DNA from 3 places in the Isoptericola sp. MSGPD8_1_ISO-PGPR-S23-394 genome. Region 2 is predicted to be linked to each of the others. Evidence: riboswitches for the same ligand, from Rfam matches in the RefSeq annotation. Region 2 holds a riboswitch; each other region holds the start of a gene.
What was found. Region 2 has a riboswitch for cyclic di-AMP ahead of AC3RJ8_RS03340 (C40 family peptidase). Riboswitches for the same ligand answer to the same signal wherever they lie in the genome.
Positions count from the first base shown of each region.

Region 1: another riboswitch for cyclic di-AMP. It lies ahead of AC3RJ8_RS15710 (C40 family peptidase); the one in region 2 lies ahead of AC3RJ8_RS03340 (C40 family peptidase).
Region 3: another riboswitch for cyclic di-AMP. It lies ahead of AC3RJ8_RS17695 (M15 family metallopeptidase); the one in region 2 lies ahead of AC3RJ8_RS03340 (C40 family peptidase).

Region 1 is NZ_CM176517.1:3,414,014-3,421,917, reverse strand. It holds gene clpB (ATP-dependent chaperone ClpB) at 1-1,942, shown strand, start outside; gene AC3RJ8_RS15730 (response regulator transcription factor) at 2,007-2,666, opposite strand; gene AC3RJ8_RS15725 (sensor histidine kinase) at 2,663-3,979, opposite strand; gene AC3RJ8_RS15720 (hypothetical protein) at 4,017-4,889, opposite strand; gene AC3RJ8_RS15715 (ABC transporter ATP-binding protein) at 4,889-5,602, opposite strand; gene AC3RJ8_RS15710 (C40 family peptidase) at 5,787-6,647, opposite strand; cyclic di-AMP (ydaO/yuaA leader) riboswitch at 6,649-6,798, opposite strand; gene AC3RJ8_RS15705 (septum formation family protein) at 7,113-7,847, opposite strand; gene AC3RJ8_RS15700 (exodeoxyribonuclease III) at 7,858-7,904, opposite strand, start outside.
Region 2 is NZ_CM176517.1:725,333-733,236, forward strand. It holds gene AC3RJ8_RS03325 (MHYT domain-containing protein) at 1-482, opposite strand, end outside; gene serC (phosphoserine transaminase) at 572-1,699, opposite strand; gene AC3RJ8_RS03335 (iron-dependent transcriptional repressor DtxR) at 1,802-2,500, shown strand; cyclic di-AMP (ydaO/yuaA leader) riboswitch at 2,663-2,820, shown strand; gene AC3RJ8_RS03340 (C40 family peptidase) at 2,872-3,615, shown strand; cyclic di-AMP (ydaO/yuaA leader) riboswitch at 3,901-4,092, shown strand; gene AC3RJ8_RS03345 (C40 family peptidase) at 4,189-4,917, shown strand; gene AC3RJ8_RS03350 (universal stress protein) at 5,069-6,010, shown strand; gene AC3RJ8_RS03355 (ABC transporter permease) at 6,070-6,894, opposite strand; gene AC3RJ8_RS03360 (ATP-binding cassette domain-containing protein) at 6,891-7,904, opposite strand, start outside.
Region 3 is NZ_CM176517.1:3,840,929-3,848,832, reverse strand. It holds gene AC3RJ8_RS17715 (alpha-N-arabinofuranosidase) at 1-257, shown strand, start outside; gene AC3RJ8_RS17710 (RNA/DNA-binding domain-containing protein) at 350-2,035, shown strand; gene AC3RJ8_RS17705 (cation-transporting ATPase) at 2,153-2,926, shown strand; gene AC3RJ8_RS17700 (polysaccharide deacetylase family protein) at 2,937-4,349, opposite strand; gene AC3RJ8_RS17695 (M15 family metallopeptidase) at 4,396-5,325, opposite strand; cyclic di-AMP (ydaO/yuaA leader) riboswitch at 5,337-5,487, opposite strand; gene AC3RJ8_RS17690 (superoxide dismutase) at 5,732-6,352, shown strand; gene AC3RJ8_RS17685 (hypothetical protein) at 6,542-6,703, opposite strand; gene AC3RJ8_RS17680 (fucose isomerase) at 6,789-7,904, opposite strand, start outside.

The sequences.
Region 1 (7,904 bases), 1.3 Mb from region 2:
GGGCAAGCGGCTCGTCGCGCTCGACCTCGCCGGCATGGTGGCGGGCGCCAAGTACCGCGGCGAGTTCGAGGAGCGCCTCAAGGCCGTCCTCGAGGAGATCGCCTCCTCCGACGGCGAGGTCGTCACCTTCATCGACGAGCTGCACACCGTCGTCGGGGCAGGGGCCGGCTCCGAGGGGGCCATGGATGCCGGCAACATGCTCAAGCCCATGCTCGCCCGGGGCGAGCTGCGGATGGTCGGCGCGACCACGCTCGACGAGTTCCGGGAGAACATCGAGAAGGACCCGGCCCTCGAGCGCCGCTTCCAGCAGGTGTACGTCGGCGAGCCGTCCGTCGAGGACACCGTCGCGATCCTGCGCGGTCTCAAGGAGCGGTACGAGGCGCACCACAAGGTCACCATCGCCGACTCCGCCCTCGTGGCGGCCGCGGCGCTGTCCGACCGGTACATCACCGGCCGCCAGCTGCCCGACAAGGCGATCGACCTCGTCGACGAGGCCGCCAGCCGGCTGCGCATGGAGATGGACTCCTCGCCGGTCGAGATCGACGAGCTCCAGCGAGCCGTCACCCGGCTGGAGATGGAGGAGGTCGTCCTCAAGGACAACGAGGGCTCGGCCGACGCCGCGTCGCGCGCCCGGCTCGAGAAGCTGCGCGCCGACCTCGCGGACCGCCGCGAGGAGCTGGCCGCCCTGACCGCCCGCTGGGAGTCGGAGAAGGCCGGCCATAACCGCGTCGGTGACCTGCGCGCCCGTATCGACGAGCTGCGCACCGAGGCCGACCGGCTGCAGCGCGACGGTGACCTCGAGGCGGCCGCCCGGCTGCTGTACGGCGAGATCCCCTCCGTGGAGCGCGAGCTCGCCGACGCGGAGCAGGCCGAGGCCGACGCCGTCGCCGCGGAGACCGGCGAGGGGGGCACCGAGCGGGAGGCGCCGATGATCGCCGACAAGGTCGGTGCCGACGAGATCGCCGAGGTGGTCTCCGCCTGGACCGGGATCCCCGCCGGGCGGATGCTGCAGGGCGAGACCGAGAAGCTGCTCGGCATGGAGGACGTGCTGGGTCAGCGGCTCATCGGGCAGACCAGCGCCGTGCGGGCCGTGTCGGACGCCGTCCGGCGCTCGCGCGCGGGCGTCGCCGACCCCGACCGCCCGACCGGCTCGTTCCTGTTCCTGGGCCCGACCGGTGTCGGCAAGACCGAGCTCGCCAAGTCGCTCGCGGAGTTCCTCTTCGACGACGAGCGGGCGATGGTCCGCATCGACATGTCCGAGTACTCGGAGAAGCACAGCGTCGCCCGCCTGGTCGGTGCCCCTCCGGGGTACGTCGGCTACGAGGAGGGCGGCCAGCTCACCGAGGCCGTCCGCCGTCGGCCCTACTCCGTGGTGCTGCTCGACGAGGTGGAGAAGGCCCACCCCGAGGTCTTCGACATCCTCCTGCAGGTGCTCGACGACGGACGCCTGACCGACGGCCAGGGCCGCACCGTCGACTTCCGCAACACCATCCTGGTGCTGACGTCGAACCTGGGTTCGCAGTTCCTCGTGGACCCGACGCTCGACGACGCCACGAAGCGGGAGAACGTCCTGACGGCCGTGCGGGCGGCGTTCAAGCCGGAGTTCCTCAACCGGCTCGATGACGTCGTCGTCTTCGACGCGCTCTCGCTCGGCGAGCTGGGACGGATCGTGGACCTGCAGGTCGCGGCGTTCGCGGCGCGGCTCGCGGACCGGCAGATCACGCTGTCGGTGACCGACGCCGCCCGCGAGTGGCTGGCGCTGGAGGGGTTCGACCCCGCGTACGGCGCGCGGCCGCTGCGGCGCCTGGTGCAGCGCGAGATCGGTGACCGGCTCGCGCGGCAGCTCCTCTCCGGGGACGTGGCCGACGGCGACCAGGTCGTCGTCGACCGCGACCCGGAGGGCGCGGGTCTGACCGTCGCCCCCGAGGTGCTCAACGCCTGATCGCGGACCGTCCGTGGCGCACCGGCCGCCGGCCGCCGGTCGCCGTCCGCTGGCTGCCGGGCGCTCAGCGTCCGGCGGCCGCGACGCCGTGCTCGAACGCCCACACGACGAGCTGCACGCGGTCACGGGTGCCGGTCTTCGTCATGATCCGGCCCAGGTGCGACTTCACCGTGCTGGCCTCGAGGACGAGCGCCGCGGCGATCTCCGCGTTCGACGAGCCCCGGCAGAGCCGGGCGACGATCTCGTGCTCGCGCGGCGTGAGCAGGCCCGCCGCGTCCTCGTCCCGAGCGGCGGGGGCGCGGCGGCGGGCGAACTCGTCGATGACCCGGCGGGTCAGCGAGGAGTCCACGAGCCCGTCGCCGGAGGCCACGCGGCGGACGGCGTCGACCAGGACCTCCGGTTCAGCGTCCTTGAGGAGGAACCCGCTGGCGCCCGCCTCGAGCGCGCCGAACACGTAGTCGTCCAGGTCGAACGTGCTCACCACGAGCACGGGGACGGGGTCGGCGACGCCCGGCCCGGCGAGCGCGCGCGTCGCCGTGATGCCGTCGCCGCCGGGCATGCGCACGTCCATGCAGACGACGTCGGGCCGCAGCGCGCGGGCGACCTCGACCGCCCGCGTGCCGCTGGACGCCTCTCCGACGACGTCGATCCCCTCGCTGCCCAGGATCACCGCGAACCCGGCACGCACGACCGCCTGGTCGTCCACCAGCACGACCCGCGTCACGACGCCCCCTGCCCGGCGACCGGCACCGCGAGCCGTACCCGCCACGCGCCGTCGGGCGTGGTGCCGGCCTCCAGGCTGCCGCCGACCAGCGCCGCGCGCTCGGTCATGCCGATGACGCCGTGCCCCGGTGTCGCGGTTCCCGGCCGGTCGTCGGACCGGCCGGCGACCCCGCCGCCCACCGCGACGCGGTTGCGCACGGTGAGCACCAGCTCGGCCGGCCGGTGGTCGAGCACGACTCCCACGGGCTGTCCCGGCGCGTGCCGCCGCGCGTTCGCGAGCGACTCCTGCAGGACGCGGTAGACGGTGCGCTGGGCGTTCGCCGGGAGGTCTGCCGGTCGACCCCGCACCTCGTGCCGGACGTCGGTACCCGTCGACCGGGCGAGCTCGAGGAGCGCCGGCAGGTCGTCGAGGACGGGTTGGGGTGCGTCCCCGTCCCGGGCGTCCCGCGCGTCGCGGCCCGTCGGGCCGTCGCCGGAGCGCAGCAGCCCGACGACGAGGCGCAGGTCGTCCAGCGTCGACCGGCCCTGGGTGCGGATCCAGCGCAGCGACTCGCGGGCCCGGTCCGGGTCCGTCGCGACGAGGCGTTCCGCCGCGGCCGCCTGCACGACGATCCCCGACAGGTGGTGCGCGGCGACGTCGTGCAGCTCGCGGGCCATGCGTCCGCGCTCCTCGAGCACCGCCTGGGCGGCGCGTGCCTCGCGTTCCCGCTCGGCCTGGGCCACCCGCTCGCGCAGCTGCGCCTCCAGCTCGCGGCGCGTGCCGACGTACGCCCCGACGAGTGCGGCGGCGACATACGCCAGCGCCGCGGAGAGCAGGCCCGTCCAGAGCTGGGAGGCGACGGTGCCGGCGCCGGGCACCTGGGCCGGGAGCGGCCCGGTGAGCACGAAGGCGAGCAGCGTCTGGACGACGCCGGCGCCCGCCGCGACCCACGGCGCCACCCGGCGGGGGACGTAGGCGCCGACCGAGTAGGCCGCCACGAGGGTGGCGGGCGTCTGGAAGGACATCAGCGGGGGCAGCACCGCCACGAGGGCGACCTGACCTGCCGTGGTGAGGACCAGGCACAGCAGCGGCGACCGACGACGCACCGTCAGCAGCATCGCCTGCCCGAGGATGACACCGACCACCGCGACGCGGGCGCCGGCCGGGCGTGCGTCGACGGTGCCCTGGGCGACCAGGGGGAGCACCTCGTCGACCGTGACCCGCTCGACCACGAGGAACAGCGCGACGGTCACCACCCCGACCGCGGCGCCCAGGAGGGCGTCGCGGTGCAGGGTGGTCGTGGCGGCGAGACGCGCGCGCAGAGTACCGATCACCGGTGCTGCCTCCCGTCCGTCGGTCGCTGCGCCGAGGCTACGTCAGGTCCCGGCGCCGGAACATCACCGCGCCGCCGCCGAGCACGACGACGACCCAGACGGCGAGGCCGGCCAGGGCCGCTCCTGCCCCGAACGCGGCGCTCCCGCCGAGGATGCCGGACGCCCCCGGCCCCGTGGACGCGAGCGAGCCGAGCGTCAGCGGCAGCCACGACATCGCCGACGACGTCCCGCCGGAGAGCAGCGCCACGGTCGCCTGGACGAGCGGCTCGACGAACGCCGCCCCCACGAGGACGACGATCGCCGCCACCTGACCGCGGACGAGCACTCCGACGCCGAGACCGAGCCACGCGAGCGCGACGAGCACGCACAGCCCGCGCACCCAGGTGGCCAGGGCGTCGGCGCCACTGATCGCGAGCCCGGCCCCAGGCGTCGTCGCGATCGCCACGGCGAGACCCAGAGCGGTGACGACCGCGAGGGCGACACCGATCACCAGCGCGGCGACCGCCGTCGCACCGGCCTTGCCGAGCAGCACCCGGGTGCGGGAGGGCTGGACGAGCGCGGTCGGGACGACCCCACCGGTGCGGAAGTCCGTGGTGCCGGCGAGGACGCCGAGGATGAGCAGGCAGAGCGTCGCGACCCCGACCGACCCCGCCCCCGAGGGCCCGTTGCCGAGCAGGTCGAGCATGCCGCGCTGGACGGAGGCCGAGCCGAGGTCGGTCAGGGCGGTGAGGTCGGGCACCAGGTCGGTGGCGATCTCGGACGAGGTGCCGCCGAGGCCACCGAGCCGGTCGGCCAGGCGAGGCAGGAGGAGGGTCGTGGACTGGACGAGCACGGCGCCGGCGAGGGCGACGATGCCGACCACCCACGGGGCTCGGGTGGAACGCAGCTTGAGCAGCTCGGCGAGGAACATCAACGCACTCCTTCGGTCGCGGCGGTGAGGTCGAGGTAGACGTACTCGAGGGGGTTGTCCCGGGCCAGCTCGTCGAGCGGGCCCGCGGTGATGACCCGGCCCTGGCCGAGCACGACGACGTCGTCGGCGACCTGCGTCACCTCGGACAGGACGTGGCTGGCGAGCAGCACCGCGCCGCCGTCGTCCGCGAACCCGCGCAGGAGCTCGCGCAACCAGCGCATGCCGGCCGGGTCGAGCCCGTTGGCGGGCTCGTCCAGGACGAGGGTCGCCGGGTCACCGAGGAGGGCGGCGGCGAGGCCCAGCCGCTGGCGCATGCCGAGGGAGTAGGTCCGCACGCGGCGGTCGGCGGCCGGCGTCATCCCGACGAGCGCCAGGACGTCGTCGACCCGGCGCGCGGGCAGGTCCCCGGCCAGCGCGAGGATGCGCAGGTGGTCGCGGCCGGTGCGGCCCGGGTGCAGGCCGCCGGCGTCGAGCAGGGCACCCACCGTGCGGGCGGGGTCGTCGAGGTCGCCGTAGCGGCGCCCGTGGACGAGCGCCTGGCCGGCGGTCGGCGCGGCGAGACCGAGCAGCACGTGCAGCGTGGTGGTCTTGCCGGCGCCGTTCGGGCCGAGCAGCCCGACGACGCGTCCCGGTTCGACGGTGAAGCCGACGTCGTGGACGGCGTCGAACGGGCCGTACGACTTGCGCAGCCCCGTGATCTGGATGGCGGGCACGTGGTCCCCTCTCGTGGTGTCCGCGCCGGGAGCGGCGCGAGGACTCCAGCCTGTCCGGAGCGACGTCGTCGTCGCTTCCGGCGGGAGGGGGAACCTGGGCTACGACCTTTGGTGGAATGCCGAACAGGAACCTGGGCCCGTATTCACGGAGGAATACGGGCCCAGGTTCCTGTTCGGCGGTCGATCAGATGCGGACGAACGTCGGGTTGTCCTGCCACATCCTGCGCTTCACGACCCCGACACCCGGCCGGGCGGACTCGATGATCTTGCCGTTGCCGGCGTAGATCGAGACGTGGCCGGGCGTGTAGACGATGTCGCCCGGTCGGGCGTTGCTGCGCGAGACCTTCTTGCCGGCGTTGCGCTGCCCCGACGTCGTGCGCGGCAGCTTCTTGCCGGTGGCCTTCTGGTAGACGTACGAGGTGAAGCCCGAGCAGTCGAAGCCCGACGACGGGCTGGTGCCGCCGTACGTGTACCGGTGGCCGACGTAGCGGTTGGCCACCTTGACGACCTTCGCGCCGCCGGTCTGCTTCGCCTTCATCGTGATGGTGCGGTAGCGCTTGGCCTTGACCAGGCCCGTGGACCGGGCGGGGACCACGGTCAGGCGGATCCGGTTCTTGCCGACGTCGTAGCGCTTCAGCACCGGCTTCATGCGCACGATGCCGTTCTTGTTGAGCTTCTTGACGTTGACCTTCTTGCCGTCGACGAAGAGGCGGACGCGACCCTTGACCGGCTCGCCGTGCTTGGTGGCGTGGACGGTGAAGCGGGGGCGGGTCTTACCCTTGCCCTGCTTCGCGACCTTGCGGGACACGGAGACCTTGACGGCAGACTTGGACTTCTTCGCGGCGACGATGCTCTGCCCGACGGCCGACAGGGTGGTCGTCGTGGCCGAGGTGGTCGTGGACGGGGCGGCGGAGGCCGTGGTGGCCCCGGCGACGAGGGTCCCGCCCGCGAGCGCGGCGGAGAGCGTGATCGCGACGACGGAGCGTCGCAGGCGCGGTGCGCCGGCGTCCTGCGGGCGCGCAGGGCTGTGCTGGGTGATGGACATGGGTACCTCTCCAGCCTGCGAGATGAGCTGTCGGATGAGGCCGAGAAGTGATGGCCCGCCGTCGTGAGACGGCTTAACCCCGAGGCCGGAACGAGTCCGGCCGAAGAACGTGGTTCTCCCGCTGCTGCCGTGGGTTCGGTGATGCCGGACCACCGGCAGCACTGGGCTTGCGGTCCGACCGTTCACCCCGGAGACGGGGCGACCCGGGCACGCTAGCCCGCGCTCGCAACAGATCACAATCAGGTCACGGCGCGTTCTCGGGGTGCTTCGCGGAGAACCTGTGAAGGATCTCGGCCGCCGGCGCATGCCGGAATCTTCGGCCCGATCGGCTCTTGCCGGGGCGAAACCGGTCAAGACGACCAGACGATCTGTCCCGGTTCGTCGGCTTGTCACGCGGGCCGTGCAGGCCGATGACCGGCGTTCACGCAGGTCGAGGGGCGGCCTTCACATCTCGCGTGACGTCGGTCACTCCAGAAGGGTGCCGGTGCGCGGAGCGTCCCCGACGGCGACGCACAGTCCGGCACGGTCGCCCTCGGCCCAGGACTCCTCGCTCGGTGTCCACACGACCCACCTCAGGTCGTCCCCGGCGCCCGCCTCCTGGGCCCGCGGGCCCAGCAGCTCCGGGCCGCACGCGCGGGACGCGCGGGCGGTCAGGGTCTCGGAACCCGGCCAGACCTCGTCCCCGGCCGAGTCGTGGCGGCCGACGACCTGCACGACGTGCTCGTCCGCGCAGGGCACCACCTCGACGGTCGCGACGGCGGACCCGTCCGGCAGCTCGGCCACGCAGGACCCGAGGACGAGCTGCACGGCGTTGACCTGCCGCGGCTCGTCGAGGTCCGCCGCCACGGGCTCCCAGGCCTGCTCCTGCGCCCGGTTCACCGCCCACGCGCCACCGGCGGCCGCGGCGACCACCAGGACGATCACGCCCAGCACGGCGACCACCCACGCCCGGGCCCGACGGCGCGCCGCCGCGCGCTCCGCCGCGGTCGGGCCACCAGGGGCGCCCCAGCGGGCACCGAAGGCGTCCGGGTCGTCCGCGGTCGCTCCGGGCACGTGCCCCGGCGCGACCCCCGGGCGTGCGGGCGGCCCGGCGAGTCCCGGCGTCCCGCCGTCGCCCGGGGCGCCCTCCGCTGCGGGGCCCGTCCCCGGACCGGGGGAGACGAACTGCGGGTCCTCGGGACGGTCGGGCACGTCGGTCATGGGCACCAACCTATCGGCGCGACGGCGAGGGGTCCGCGAGGTCGAGGACCACGGGGA
Region 2 (7,904 bases):
CAGAGCGCGGCCGTGCCGGCGACGACGGCGATGACCAGAGACGCTCCGACCAGGAGGCTGTCGTAGTGGGTCTCCCCGCTCATCTCCATCGCGGCCATGCCCAGGTAGTGCATGCTCGCCACGCCCAGGCCGACGAACAGCCCGCCCACCAGCAGGTAGAGCAGCTTGTCGCCGAGGAACCCGACGAGGAACAGCCCTGCCGTGACGACGGCCATCGCCAGCAGAGCGGAGAGGATGGTCAGCGGGACGTCGTAGTTGATCGGCATCTCGTCGACGGTGAAGCCGAGCATGGCGATGAAGTGCATGACCCACACGCCGGTGCCGCCGATCGCGACGCCGCCGAGGGTGAGCCAGACGCTCTTGGCCACGGCGCCCGTGGCCGCACGTGCCCGCGAGGTGGCCGACAGTCCTGTCAGGCAGCCGATGAACGACGCGATGTACCCGGCGAGCGGGGTCAGCAGCCCGTAGGTGAAGTGCTCCATCTCTGGCACGTCCAGCTCCTTTGCTATGTCGGCTTTGTACGAAACGCCGGAATGCTAGCAGTGGAGCGGGTGAAATTTCTCGTCGAAGGCTACATGACTTGATCCACGACGAAATCCATGATCTCAGTGAGTGCCTCGACGTCCTTGGGGTCCACGGCGGGGAACATCCCCACTCGGACCTGATTGCGGCCCAGCTTGCGGTACGGGAACACGTCGAGGACCCCGTTGTCGCGCAGGTGGCCGACGACGGCGCTCGCGTCCACGCGCTCGTCCAGGTCGATCGTCCCCACCACGGTGGACCGCTCCGCCGGGTCCGCGACGAACGGCGTCGCCCACTCACGGGCCTCCGCCCAGTCGTAGAGGATCCCGGCCGACGTCGCCGACCGCCCGCTCGACCACTCCAGACCGCCCTGCTCGAGGATCCACTCGATCTGCTCCACCAGCATCACCAGCGTCCCGACGGCCGGGGTGTTCAGGGTCTGGTCCTGGCGGGAGTTCGCCAACGCCGTCGTCAGGGACAGGAACTCGGGCACCCAGCGTCCGCCTCCGGACGCCTCCACGACGGCAGCGCGCTCGATCGCGGCCGGGCTGCACAGCGCGAGCCAGAGCCCGCCGTCGGCCCCAAAGACCTTCTGCGGGCCGAAGTAGTAGACGTCGGTCTCGCGCAGGTCCACCGGCAGGGCCCCCGCGCCCGACGTCGCGTCGGTCAGGACGAGCTGGTCGGAGCCGGCCGGGCGACGCACCGGGGCCATCGCGCCCGTCGAGGTCTCGTTGTGAGGTGTCGCGTACACGTCGACGGACGCCGACGGCGTGAGGTGCGCGACGCGGCCGGGTGCGGCCTCGACGACCTCCGGGTCCGCCAGGAAGGGGGCGCGGCGGGTGGCTGCGGCGAACTTCCCGCCGAACTCGCCGAACACGGCGTGCTGCGCCCGCTCCCGGACGAGGCTCGCCGTCGCGACCTCCCAGAACGCCGTCGACCCGCCGTTGCCGAGCACGACCTCGTACCCCGGGGGGAGGTCGAACAGCTCCGCGAGACCCGTGCGCACGCGGCGTACCAGGTCCTTGACGCCGGGCTGGCGGTGCGAGGTGCCCAGCAGCGGCCGCCGAGGGTCGCCCGCCGCCCGCAGGGCGTCGACCTGGGCGGGGCGGACCTTGGACGGTCCGGCACCGAACCTGCCGTCGGACGGCAGCAGCGACGAGGGGATCTGGAGGGGCATGGGGACTCCGTGGCTGGCGTGGTGGGGCGGCCGCCGGTGGCGGACGCCGGAACGGTGACGTGTGCGAATAGACTAGGCCCGGGCCTCAAGACGGGAGTGGACGTGACCGACCTGATCGACACCACCGAGATGTACCTGAAGACGATCTACGAGCTCGGCGAGGAGGGCATCACGCCGCTCCGCGCGCGGATCGCGGAACGCCTCGGGCACTCCGGTCCGACGGTCTCGCAGACGATCGCCCGGATGGAGCGGGACGGGCTCGTGGTCGTGACCGGCGACCGGCACCTCGAGCTCACCGACGACGGCCAGGCGAAGGCGACGCGCGTCATGCGCAAGCACCGGCTGGCCGAGCGGCTCCTGACCGACGTGATCAAGCTGGACTGGGAGCACGTCCACAACGAGGCGTGCCGCTGGGAGCACGTGATGAGCGACCTCGTCGAGCGCCGCCTCGTCACCCTCCTCGACCACCCGCACCACGACCCGTACGGGAACCCCATCCCGGGGCTGTCCGAGCTCGGCGAGCAGTACGAGGACGTGCCGTTCCTCGAGGGTGTGCAGTCGCTGCCCGCCTTCCTGCGCGGGCAGACAGAGAACGTCGAGATCGTCCTGCAGCGCATCGCCGAGCCCGTGCAGGTCGACGACGAGTTCCTCGCCCGGCTCGAGCGCGTCGGGCTGGTGCCGGGGGCTCGCATCGAGGCCCGCACGCTCGGCGACTACTACGCCGTCCAGGCCGACGGCGCGAGCGAGGGCCTCGAGCTACCCGACGACCTCGCCAAGCACCTGTTCGTGGCGGCCCGCTGACCGTTCCCGCGGGCCCGTCGCGACGCACGGGACACCGCGGCGGGCGGGCTGTGATCGGAACGTGACATCACCGGTGGGTTCGGGTACGGTCAGACACGCTCGCCGGAGTGCCCTCCGCCGAGTGCCGGGCCGGACCGCCAAGTCCTGCCGCCGTCCCGGCCCCACGGAAGACCGCCGGCAGGAGCGGGGGACCCATTTGTGGGCATCGGTGACGGTGTCCTTGGGGTGAAGCCGCACGGGACCTCTGGTTCTGTGGGGCCGGGTGATTTCTCCCACCCGAACCCGACAGCTGACCTCGTAGGCGACAGGAGAGGGAAGACGTGAACGCATCTACCAGGACGCGCGGCAAGCACCGCGCTGCGCGGCGTCCGATGTTGGCTGCGCCGTCCGCGGCGGCCGGTCGTCGGGCTGCTGTGGTGGCCACTGCTGGTGGTCTGCTGGTCTCGACGATCGGTGGGGCTTCTGCGGCGCACGCCGCTCCGGTCGACAGCGACGCGGCGAAGAAGCTGAGCACGGTCGATCTGGGTGCTCTGACGGATCAGGCGCGTTCGGCGCTGGAGGCGGCTCCGGTCGTGACCGTGGACTCCGAGGCGAAGGTCTCGGTGGAGAAGGTCACGCCGAAGATCGCTGCGCGTGCCGAGATCAAGGCGGCGCCGGAGCCCGAGCCGGAGCCGGTGCGTGAGGTCGCGCCGTCGCGTTCGGCCGAGCGGACCGCGGTGGAGTCCACCAGCGAGTCGAGCACCGAGTCGTCCAGCACCGAGTCCACGGCGGCACCCGCGTCGGCCAACGGCTCCATCATCTCGATCGCCTCGCGCTACGTGGGTGTGCCCTACGTCTCGGGCGGCACCTCGCCGTCCGGCTTCGACTGCTCGGGCTTCACCCAGTACGTCTTCGCGCAGGCGGGCATCTCGCTCCCGCGCGCCTCCTCGGCGCAGCGCTACGCCGGCACGGTCGTCTCCCGCGCGGACGCGCAGCCGGGCGACCTCATCTGGTCGCCGGGTCACATCGCCATCTACGCCGGCGGCAACACCCAGATCGACGCCCCGCGCCCGGGCAAGACGATCCAGTTCCGGAGCATCTGGCAGTCGAACCCCACGTTCATCCGCGTCGGCTGACCCCCCGGGTCGCCACGCCACCACGAGGCCCTGCCGCGCACCACGCGCGGCAGGGCCTCGTGCCGTCCCGGCCTCTGTGCGCCGCTGCGCCATGCCGGGGCGCTGGAGGCCTTGCTTCGGGTATCGCGACAGGGGGGCGGGCGGAGGATCTCCGGCGCTCAGCGGGCCCTCCAGCACCTCCAGGGGGCTGGTGACGGAGGCCATCCCTCGTCACCGTGACCTAAACGTGACATGGGCGCCGTGATCCGCTACGGTTTCCTCGTCCGGTGGAGCATTCTGCCGGATCCTGACCGGACGCCGAGTCCTGCCACCGGTCGGGGAACCAAGACCGCCGGCAGGAGCGGGGGACCCATTTGTGGGCATCGGTGACGGTGTCCTTGGGGTGAAGCCGCACGGGACCTCTGGTTCTGTGGGGCCGGGTGATTTCTCCCACCCGAACCCGACAGCTGACCTCGTAGGCGACAGGAGAGGGAAGACGTGAACGCATCTACCAGGACGCGCGGCAAGCACCGCGCTGCGCGGCGTCCGATGTTGGCTGCGCCGTCCGCGGCGGCCGGTCGTCGGGCTGCTGTGGTGGCCACTGCTGGTGGTCTGCTGGTCTCGACGATCGGTGGGGCTTCTGCGGCGCACGCCGCTCCGGTCGACAGCGACGCGGCGAAGAAGCTGAGCACGGTCGATCTGGGTGCTCTGACGGATCAGGCGCGTTCGGCGCTGGAGGCGGCTCCGGTCGTGACCGTGGACTCCGAGGCGAAGGTCTCGGTGGAGAAGGTCACGCCGAAGATCGCTGCGCGTGCCGAGATCAAGGCGGCGCCGGAGCCCGAGCCGGAGCCGGTGCGTGAGGTCGCGCCGTCGCGTTCGGCCGAGCGGACCGCGGTGGAGTCCACCAGCGAGTCGAGCACCGAGTCGAGCACCGAGTCGTCCAGCACCGAGTCCACGGCGGCACCCGCCGCGAGCGCGAGCGGCTCCTCGGCCGTCTCGATCGCCGCCCGCTACATCGGCGTCAAGTACGTCGTGGGTGGCGCGTCGCCGTCCGGCTTCGACTGCTCCGGGCTCGTGACCTACGTCTACAACCAGCTCGGCGTGTCGCTGCCGCACTCCTCCAGCGCGATCCGCAGCGCGTCGAACACCACCGTCATCTCCGCGTCGGAGGCTCGTGCCGGTGACCTCATCTGGTCGCCCGGACACATCTCGATCTACATCGGCAACGGCCAGCAGATCGAGGCGACGCGTCCCGGTGGCTGGGTCGTGCGACAGTCCGGCATCTGGCAGTCCAGCCCCACCTACCTGCGGGTGACCGGCTGACCTGACCGCCCCAGCATCCACGACGCCCCGACGTTCCCCGTGAAGGTCGGGGCGTCGTGCTGTCCTTTGCTACACCTTGCGGCCGTCTTTCGTTACGCTTGAACCACAGTTGTTCCGGACGTCGAGGTCCGGGCATGACGGGAGGCGCGACATGACACGTCCTGAGGTCGTCCTGGTGGGCGTCGACGGTTCCACCGCGAGCCTGCACGCCCTGGACTGGGCGGCGACGTACGCCCAGCGGGTCGGATGGGGGCTGCACATCGTGTGCAGCTATTCGCTGCCGTCGTTCACAGCGGCATCGCTCGACGGCGGGTACGCGGCTCTCGACGACACGGCCATCGCCGAGGGGGCGAAGGCGGTCCTCGCCGAGGCGCAGGCGCGCGTCGAGGGGCTGGGCATCCCCGTGGAAGGGACCGTCGCCACGGGAGACGCGGCCGGTGTGCTCGTCGAGATGTCGAGCGACCACTGCCTCGCCGTCGTCGGCACGCGCGGACGCGGAGGTTTCGCGGAGCGGCTGCTCGGTACCGTCTCCTCCGCGCTGCCCGCGCACGCCCACTGTCCGACCGTCGTGGTCCCGCACCGTGAGGGAGCGGAGAACCCGGAGCGTCGCGACGGTGACGTCGTGCACGAGGTCCGGCGGATCGTCGTCGGTGTGGACGGCTCGCCGACGTCTGAGGTCGCCCTGCGGCACGCCGTCGAGCAGGCGGAGTCCTGGGGCGCCGAGCTGGTCGCCGTCGCCGGCGTCCCGCTCGGCTCGGGTGCCGGGGTGCTCGCCTGGTTGCCGTCCCAGATCGACCACGAGCAGGTGCTGGCCGACGTCAAGGCCGGGCTGGACGTCATCGTGGACCAGGTCGAGGCCGAGCATCCGGACATCACGATCAAGCGGCACGTGCTGGACGGGTCCGGTGCCGAGCTGCTCACCGAGTTCTCCTCCGCCGCGGATCTCGTCGTCGTCGGCTCACGGGGCCGTGGCGGTTTCCGCGGGCTGCTGCTCGGGTCGACCAGCCAGGCCGTGCTGCACCACTCGCAGTGCCCCGTGCTGGTGGTCACCCGCAAGTGCGACGAGGAGATGCAGGCCGACCCTGCCGCCTGACCTCCCCACACGACCCGCCCGGCCCCGCCCCGCCGCGAGGCGGCGGGGCGGGGAACGGGTCAGTGGCGGTTGCGGTAGAGGTACATCGTGATCGGCGCGAACACCGCGGTCATGACGACGGCGGAGATCAGTACCGTGGTGACCTCACCCAGGTCCGCGGTGCCCGCCATGAGACCCCGCACCGCCGTGACGAGGTGCGACACCGGGTTCAGGTCCACGAAGGTCTGCAGCCCGGACGGCATGGTGGAGGGGTCCACGAAGATGTTCGACGCGAACGTCAGCGGCATGAGCACCATCATCGACACCCCCATCACGGCGTTCGGGGTGCGCAGCAGCAGGCCGAGGATGGTGAAGATCCAGCTGAGCGCGAAGGCGAACACCAGGAGCAGCGCGACCCCCGCGACCACCCCGAGCACGCCGCCGTCCGGCCGGAACCCGATGAGCAGGCCCAGCCCGATGCACATGATCGACGCGATCGTGTACCGGACGGTGTCGCCCAGCAGCGCGCCCACGATCGGGGCGGGGCGCCAGATCGGCAGCGACCGGAACCTGTCGAACACCCCCTTGGTGATGTCGGTGTTGAGGGTGTAGCCCGTGTACACGGTCACGATGATGATCGTCTGCACCAGGATGCCGGGCAGCAGGAACTGGATGTAGGCATCCGTGGAGCCTGCGATCGCCCCGCCGAACAGGTACGTGAACATCAGGGTGAAGATGACCGGCGAGACGAGCACGTCGAAGAGCTGCTCCGGCACGTGCTTGATCTTGAGCAGTGCCCGCCAGCCGAAGGTCAGCGAGGTGGCGACCGCGGAGGGCCGCGCCGGCCGTTCGTCCAGCGCCACGGCCTCGCGCAGGGAGGTCGTGCTGATGTCGACGGCGCTCATCGGGCCACCTCCTCCTCGACGGCGGTGCCGTCGCTCGTCTCGTCCGCCGGCAACGGTGCGCCGGTGAGGGTCAGGAACACCTCGTCGAGGCTCGGCTGGCCGAGCGAGAACTCGGGCACGGCGATCCCGGCCTCGCCCAGCGCGGGCAGGACCTGTGCCACGAGGTGGGCGCCGTCGTCGGGCACCCGGGCACTCAGCGCGTAGGGATCGGTGGGCAGTGTCGGCTCGGTCCCGAGCACCCGCTGCAGGACGGTGGCCGCCGCGGCGCGCTGCGAGGCGTCCGCGAGGCGGAGGTCCACCGCGCCCTGGCCGACGGACCGCTTGAGCTCGGTGGACGTGCCCTCCGCGATGAGCTGGCCGTGGTCGATGACACCGATCCGGTCGGCGAGCTGGTCGGCCTCCTCGAGGTACTGCGTGGTGAGCAGGACGGTCGCCCCGTCGTCGACGAGGACGCGCACGATGTCCCACACCTGGTTGCGCGACCGGGGGTCGAGGCCGGTGGTCGGCTCGTCGAGGAACAGCACCCGGGGGGAGAGCACGAGCGAGGCGGCGAGGTCGATGCGGCGCCGCATGCCGCCGGAGTAGGTCTTGACCTGCCGCGGGCCGGCGTCGGTGAGGCTGAAGGCCTCGAGCAGGTTCGCCACCCGTTCGGTCGCCGCGCGGCCGCGGAACCCGTACAGCCGGGCGAGCATCAGGAGGTTCTCGGTGCCGGTCAGGTCCTCGTCGACGGAGGCGTACTGGCCGGTGAGGCCGACGGCGGCGCGGACGGCGTCGGCGTCGTGCGCGACGTCGTGGCCGAGCACGCGGGCGGTGCCGCCGTCCGGGCGCAGCAGCGTGGCGAGCATGCGCACGACCGTCGTCTTGCCGGCACCGTTGGGACCGAGCAGACCGAACACGCTGCCCGTGGGGATCGAGAGGTCGACGCCGTCCACGGCCTTGGTCGTCTTCTTGCCGGAGGTGAAGTGCTTGACGAGGCCGGTCGCCTCGACGGCGAGAGACGGCGACCCGCC
Region 3 (7,904 bases), 830 kb from region 2:
TCTCGCTGTCCAACCTCGACGCCGACGCCGAGCGCACCGTCGTCCTCGACCTGCGCGGCCGCGACGTCGTCGGTCACCACGCCCGCGTCCTGACCGCCCCCGAGCTCGCGACGCACAACACCCCCGACGCGCCCGACGCCGTCGCCCCGGTCACGCTGGACGCTGTGCGCCCGCACGAGCGCGGTCTCGAGGTCACCCTTCCGGCGCACTCGTACACGACGGTCACCCTGGACCTGGCGGGAGCGGACGAGGGCTGAGCACCGCACAGGCCCGGGCGCTCCCCAGGATCGAGTTATATAATTTCGAGGAGCGGTTGTTGAAAGTTATATAACTCCCCATACTGGGGAGCATGGAGGCGCAAGAGGTGAGCCGGGCCATCGCCGGCGGGGAGACGCTGACCGTCGAGTTCAAGGGCGAGCGGCGTCAAGCCCTCTCGGACAAGGAGCTCGCCGAGGCGGCGGCTTGTCTGGCGAACGCAAGCGGCGGTGTGCTGTTCGTCGGCGTGGAGGACGACGGAAGGATCACGGGCGCTCGTGCGCGCAACGGATCCCGTACCGATCCGGTGCGCGTGCAGGCTGTCATCGCCAACAACACGATTCCCCCACTGGCGACGCGGGCGTCCGTCGTCGAGCTGGACGAAGGCCAGGTCTTGGTGATCGAGGTCGAACAGGTCGCGACACCGGTCGGGACCAGCCAGGGCAAGTACACGCGCCGGGGCCTTCGGAACGACGGAATGCCCCAGTGCATGCCCTACCCGCTCCACGAGATGCTCAGCACAGCGACGAGTGTCGGCGAGACCGACTATGCCGTCCTTCGCGTGCATGGCGTCACATGGGACGACCTCGATCCCGCAGAGTTCGACCGCTTCCGCCGCCTGGCGGGCAGCCAGTCGGGTGACAACCTTCTCGCGACGATGTCCGACGTCGAGATCACCCGGTCGCTCGGTGTCGTCGAGGCGGACGGGCCGACCCCGGCTCCTCTCATGGGTGCCCTGCTGCTCTTCGGGACCCGCGGTGCTCTCGCACGGTTCGTGCCCACGCATGAGGCCTTCTTCCAGGTCATGCGCGGTTCAGCGATCGAGATCAATGATGAGATCGGGGGGCCCCTGCTCGCCACCGCGGAGGAGCTCTTCTCTCGGTTCGCCGCATACAACTCCGAGGAGGAGATCGACGCCGGCCTCGTCCGCATCTCCTTGCCGCGTGTTCCCGAACGGGCTCTGCGCGAGGCCGTCGCCAACGCCCTCGTGCACCGGGACTTCACCATGATGGGCGCGATTCGCCTCCAGGTCGGCGACGATGCCGTCACCGTCTCGAGTCCCGGCTCATTTCCTCGAGGAGTGCGTGTCGAGAACCTTCTCGACAGCAGCCGGCCGCGCAGCAGGTCCCTCGCCGATGCGTTCAAGCGAGCCGGCGTCGTCGAGCGCACCGGCCGTGGGATCCCGCGCATGTTCGAGAGCGCGCTGCGCATCGGCCGTGACGCCCCCGATTTCTCCCGGAGCACGTCGGACGCCGTCGTCGTCACATTTCCCACCCGCGCGGCAGACGCATCACTCGCCCGGTTCGTGTTCGAGCAGGAATCGAGCCGGGGAACTCCCTTCCCGCTCGCTGATCTCCAGGTGCTGCACGAGCTCCGCCGGGAAGGTGATCTCAGTGTGCGCGGGGCGGCGCTCCTGCTGCAGAAGACGGAGACGGAGGCCAGAGATGCCCTGACCAGGATGCTCGAGGCAGGGCTGGTCGAGCCTCGTGGGGCTGGCCGGGGTCGCCGCTACCATCTGTCTGCCGCGACCTACCGCTCGCTCCGATCCGACCCCGACTACGTTCGCGTCCGGGGCTTCGACAGGATTCAGCAGCGTCAGATGGTGCTCACCTTTGTCCGTGCCCACGGGCGAATCACGCGCGGCATCACCGCAGAGCTCTGTGCGATCGCGCCGACCGAAGCGTCAGCGCTCCTGCGCGCCATGGTCGATGACGGGGAGCTGGAGCTGCGCGGTGAGCGCCGCGGCGCGCACTACGTCCTCACCGAGTCGAGCGACTGAGGCTCCGTACGAGGCCGACGACCTTCGTCCGGTCGCCGGGGCACGGACCCGGGCGCTCTCATCTTCTCCTCAGAATCACCTGTCAGACTGCCTCGTCAGCCCGACAGGAGGAGCAACATGTCCAAGCTCTCGAAGGCGTTCTCCCTGGCCAAGAAGGCGTACGACGCGCACCAGTCGTCCTCGCGGGGATCTGGTCCCACCGCGCGGTCCGGGCCGTCGGACTGGCGCTCGGTGCTGGAGAGCGCCGTCGGTGGCGGCTCCCGCCCGTCGGCCGCCCCGCCGTCGTCGTCCGCAGGGAATCCCCGCACGAACGTCCCCGACGCGGACCGGCAGGCCATCGCCCGCTACGACTACCTGATGCGCACGGCCGAGCCGCACGAGGTCGAGCAGGTCCACGCCGAGGCGTTCGAGCGCCTCACGCCGCAGCAGCGCGAGGCGGTGCTGCAGCGCATGCGGGCCGACCTGCCGGCGAACGAGCAGCCGCGGTCGGCGAGCGTGGCCGACCTGTCTCGGGCAGCCGGTCGGTCCGAGGCGCGCCGGCCGGGCTCCATGCGCGCGATCCTCGCCAAGGTCGGGACCGGTGGGGCCGTGGCGGGTGCCGCCGTCGGCGCCGTCGGGCTCCTGGGGGTGGTCGCGGCCGGCGCTGCGGTGAGCAGCGTCGCCGGGCCGCTCCTGGCGGAGGCGGGGAACCTGGGGGTCGACTTCGACTCGCTCGCCTCGGGGATCGACCTGGGTGCGCTCGACGTCGGTGCGCTCGACGTCGAGGGCCTCACCTCCCAGGTCGGCGACGCCGGGACGGAGGCGGTCTCGGGGATCGGCGACCAGGTCTCGGAGGCCGGTCAGTCGCTGTCCGACCTCGCGGGCGGGTTCGACGTGCGCGACCTGTTCTGACGCGGGCGGCTCACGAGCCGTCGACGAGCAGGTCGACGGTGACGAGCACGTAGTCCTCGTCGCGCAGGTCGTCGATGATCTTCGGCACGGCGTCCACCGTGGTCGGGTGGATGTCGTGCAGGAGCACGTTGCTGCCGTCCTGCACCTGGTTCGCCACCTGACGGCGGACGTCCCGCGCGTCACGGGACTCCCAGTCCCGGCTGTCGAGGCCCCACAGGACGACGTCGAGTCCGGTGCGCGTCGCGAGCGATCGGACACGGCCGTCGACGTCGCCGTACGGGGGTCGCAGCAGGAACGGGGTGAACCCGGTGGCGTCGGTGACGGCGTCCTGGGTGCGGCGCAGCTCGTCGCGCACCTCGGCGTCGTCGAGGGTCGTGAGCTGCGGGTGGTTCCAGGTGTGGTTGGCCACCAGGTGCCCGCCGTCGACGACGGCCTGCGCGACCTCGGGCCGGGCGGCGACGTTGTCGCCCACCATGAAGAAGGTGGCGGGGGCGTCCTTGCGCTCGAGGATCCGCAGCAGCCGTCGGGTGTCCGCCACCGGGCCGTCGTCGAAGGTCAGCGCGACGCACTGGTCCACCCGGCAGTCGACGCCGTCGTCCCGGGCGTCCGCGCGGCTCTCGTCGACGATCTGGTCCAGCCGGTCCGTCCACAGCGACTCCGTGGTGCCGAGCAGCGTGTCGCGCAGGGCGACGGCCTCGTCCGGGTCGACGGCCGCGACCCCGGCGTCGAGGACCGTCTCGGCCTCGGCCACCGCCTCCTCGAGCGGTCGGAGCGTGCTTGCCCCGACGGTCCCCTCGAGGTCGGTCACGGCATCTGCCGCCTCGGTGGTGGCGGTCCGGAGCTCGTCGTGGGCCCACTGCCGGCGGGCCTCGACGACGGCGTCGCGCGCCTCGGCCACGTCGTCCGCCGCGGCGTCGAGGTCGGAGGGTGCCGGGTCGGAGCTCTCGACCACCTCGACCTGCACCCGCGGCAACGTCTGCGGACGGAACGGGTTCGGCCGGGTGACCTCCTCGACGGTGCGCGTCGTGACGGGGTAGGTCACCTCGGCGTCGCGGAGCCTGCCGGCCTCGTCGAGCGCGTCGGCGAGCGGTGCGCGGACGGCGTCGTCGGCCACCTGGCCCTCGCTGTCCGTGAGCACCGGCCGGGCCGCCTCGATCGCGTCGTCGAGGGCATCGAGGCTCGCGGTGTAGTCGGCCTCGGCGCGGGCGCGGGACGTCTCGGCCTCCTGGGTGACGCGGGCCACCTCGGCCTCGTGCTCCGCCGCGGCGTCGACCCAGGCCCGGTGCTCCAGCACGCCGACGACGACGGCGCCCACCGCGAGGAGGAGGACGACCGCCGCGGCGATCCACCACGCCGCGCGGCGACCCCGGCCGGGCGGGCGTGCGGCCGGCAGCTGTTCAGGGTCGGGTCCCGACGTGCTCACAGGGCGATTCTCTGGCGTCCGAGCCGTTCGGGCCAGCCCGGACCTGTCACGGCACGAGCGTGGACTCCCAGTGCCACGGCTCGGGCTTGGACCCACCGGGCTGCGCCCAGTCCGGGTTGACCCAGCCGAGGGCGGGCGCGTGCTCGTGGAGCCATGTACCACGCTCGCCGGCGTAGGTCTCGGGGCAGAGGTCGACGGCCAGGCCCCAGCCGTGGTTCGAGGTCCCCGGCGTGGCGGCCAGGTACCCCTTGGCGGCCTTCGTGGCGACCTGCTGGTCGTAGGAGCGGTAGCCGTCGGTGACGCACATCGGCTCGCCGAACCGTGCGGTGTAGAGGTCGTTCAGCTCGGCCAGGGAGCGGGCGACGTCGGCGCGGACGAGCACGGCGCCGTCCCACGGCGCGCAGAGCTGGTCGCTGGGCAGGCGCCCGTTCGACCAGCCGTCCTGGACGGGGGTGTCGCACCCCGGCGGGTTCTCGGGCGTGGGCTCCGGGGCGGGCTGGATGGTGCGGTCCTTGCGGGGGACGCGCTCGTCCGTGCGGGACACGGCCAGGTCCCGGTCCACCGTCACCGCGGGCGCCTGCCGCGCTGCCGGCGCGGCGGCAGCCCCTGGAGCGGCCGCTGCTGCCGGAGCCGCCGGCGCGGCGGGCGCGGTCGGGGCGGCCTGGGCGACGGGTGCCGGTGCTCGCGTGGTCGTGGCGGCGTCGTCGGTGGTCGTGGTGCGGACGACCGGTCCGGCCTCGGCCAGGTAGGTGCCGCCGGTGGCGAGCACCAGGGCGGCGGCCGCGGTGAGGGACAGCGTGGCCCGGGGTGCCGCGGAGGAGCGTCGCCGGGGCTTCTCGGCGAGGTGGCGACCGCGGACGGGTTCGCGCCGGGACCGGCGGGTTCCGGCCGGGGCGGGACCCTGCTGTGCGTGCTTCATGCTGCCGGTCCAGAGGTCCGACGGCGGTGGTCCGGTGGTGCGGCTGCGCGCGGGCACGCGTCGTTCATCGGTGCTCTCCTGACGCCTGCGGGGTTAGCTGTCGGGTTCGGGTCGGAGACTGACCCGGCCGGCGGCGCCGGCTTCACCCCGAGGGCGCTCGTGACGCCCGTGAAGTGGGTCCCCCGTCCCTGTCTGGTCCTGGAGCAGCGGATGGTGACAGGGCTCGGCGGCCCATCCGTGCACCTCGCGGGCGCGAGGTGAGGAGACCATATCCCCTGCGTGCGTGATTGTCACGAATCTGTAACGGTGGTGGTCAGCACCATCGAGCCGCCGTCGAACCGCGACCGTCCGCTCCCTGCCGGGGACCGGTCCGGCAGTGTGACGGAGGTCTCTCTTGACCTCAACGATGGTCGAGGTCCTACGGTCGAACAGTTCCACCCCGCCACGGAAGGACGGATCCACGATGACCGGATACACGCTGCCTGACCTGCCCTACGACTACAGCGCGCTCGAGCCGCACATCAGCGGCAAGATCATGGAGCTCCACCACGACAAGCACCACGCCGCCTACGTCGCGGGGGCGAACACGGCGCTGGAGAAGCTGGCCGAGGCCCGCGAGTCCGGCGACCTCGCCACGGTGAACCTCCACGAGAAGAACCTCGCGTTCCACCTCGGCGGGCACACCAACCACACGATCTTCTGGCACAACCTCTCGCCCGAGGGCGGCGGCGAGCCCGAGGGCGAGCTGGCCGAGGCCATCAAGGACCAGTTCGGCTCCTTCGCCGCCTTCCAGGCCCACTTCGCCGCCACCGCGACCGGCATCCAGGGCTCCGGATGGGCCGTGCTCGGCTGGGACTCCCTCGGTCAGAAGCTGCTGATCTTCCAGCTCTTCGACCAGCAGGCCAACGTCCCGGTCGGCATCGTCCCGCTGCTCATGCTCGACATGTGGGAGCACGCCTTCTACCTCGACTACCTCAACGTCAAGGCCGACTACGTCAAGGCGTTCTGGAACATCGCCAACTGGCGCGACGTCGCCGCCCGCCTCGACCGCGCCCGCACCCAGACCGCAGGCTTCATCGCCTGAGGCCCACCCGTCGAGCGTCTCTGTTCCTCCCGGACCTACGGCTGATCTCGGAGGAATCGAGACGCTCGACCGGTCTTCGCCTCCCGAGGCCCAGCGAACCGGTGCCTGCCAACGACCAGGAGGCATGCACCGGTAGGCCCCCCGGCCCCGCGACGACACGGTGTCCGCACCCAACTGGTTCGGGCGCGGCTACGCCATCGCCTCGACCGTGCGGGTGGTGGCCGGGCCGGAGATCTCGATGTCGCGCAGCACCTCGGCGTCGGTCAGCGCCGTGCGCAGGTCGCGGCGGACCGCCGGGTCGTCCACCCGACCCTTGCGGGCGCGCGGGGCGGGCCTGCCGTCGTCGATCACGGCGGCGAGCGTCTCGGAGCTTGCTGCGTACGCTTCCTCGGCCTCGGCACGGGAGTCCTCTGCCGTGGCGTCCAGGCGCGCGACGTCACGCGGTGAGCGACGTGTCTCCGCAGAGGTGCACGGGCATGCCCAGACCGGCGAACAGCGCCGCCTTGGCAGTCAGCGCACGGTCGGCGGTCTCGGCGTCGGTGGCGTAGGCGACGTTGAGGTGGTTGGCCTTGTGCCGCGCCATGAACTGGTCGCGGCTGACGCCGTGCAGGACGGCGTGCATGATCGGCCACTCAGGGTTGGTGGCCTCCTTGCGGCGCCGGGTCTCATGCTCGGGCAGCTCGACCACGGAGGCGCGACCGAGGTCGACCTGGAGGATGCCGTCGGCGATGTAGACGCGGGACCACACGATCTCGCCCGGTCGGCAGACACCGTTGACGGTGGAACCGCCGGCAGGAAAGAACACCGGGTCCTGACGCCATCCCTCGGCTCCGGAATAGCCGCCGGCCAGGTGTGATGCGGGCACGGAACCGGAGATCTCGAAGACCCAGACGAAGCGCCCGTCGTACTCCTCGCCCCAACGGACGTCGTGCAGCGTGGTGGCAGGGTCGAGGCCCATCGCGGTCCAGATGCGATTGGTCACCAGAGCATCGACGGCGACACCTTCGTCCGCCTCGTTGAAGTGCGGCAGGGCACGACCTTCCCAGAGCACGCGCTGCCCGTCACGGGAGCGCACGGGGGGCCGCTGGACGTTGTTGAGCAGGCCCTCGGCCAGGTCCGACGCGGGCGAGAGATCCTTGAGTCCCTGCTGGTACTGGATCCCGACGGCGTCCAGGCCGAAGTCGTCCGCGATCCGCAGCGCGGCGATGTACATCTTGTGCTGCCATCGCAGCTGGGAGGCGGTGAGTTCCGTCTTCTCGTCGGTGCCGAGCCGGAACGTCATCCCGGCGTCCTCCAGCCAGCGCTGGACGGCGTCGGCCTCGGCGTCGGGGACCCGCTGCATCTCCGCCCAGAGCGCCGACTGGGACAGGCGCTCCTTGTAGATCCCGATGCGGTTGAGCAGCTCGTCGTCGAAGATCGCGTTGTACATGCCCATGCAGCCCTCGTCGAAGACGCCGATGATGGCCTTCTCGCGCAGGAGCTGGGCGGACAGGACCTCGCCGAGCTGCGTCTCGGGAGAGTCCGGCAGCGTGGGCAGCGGGTGCACGTGCGA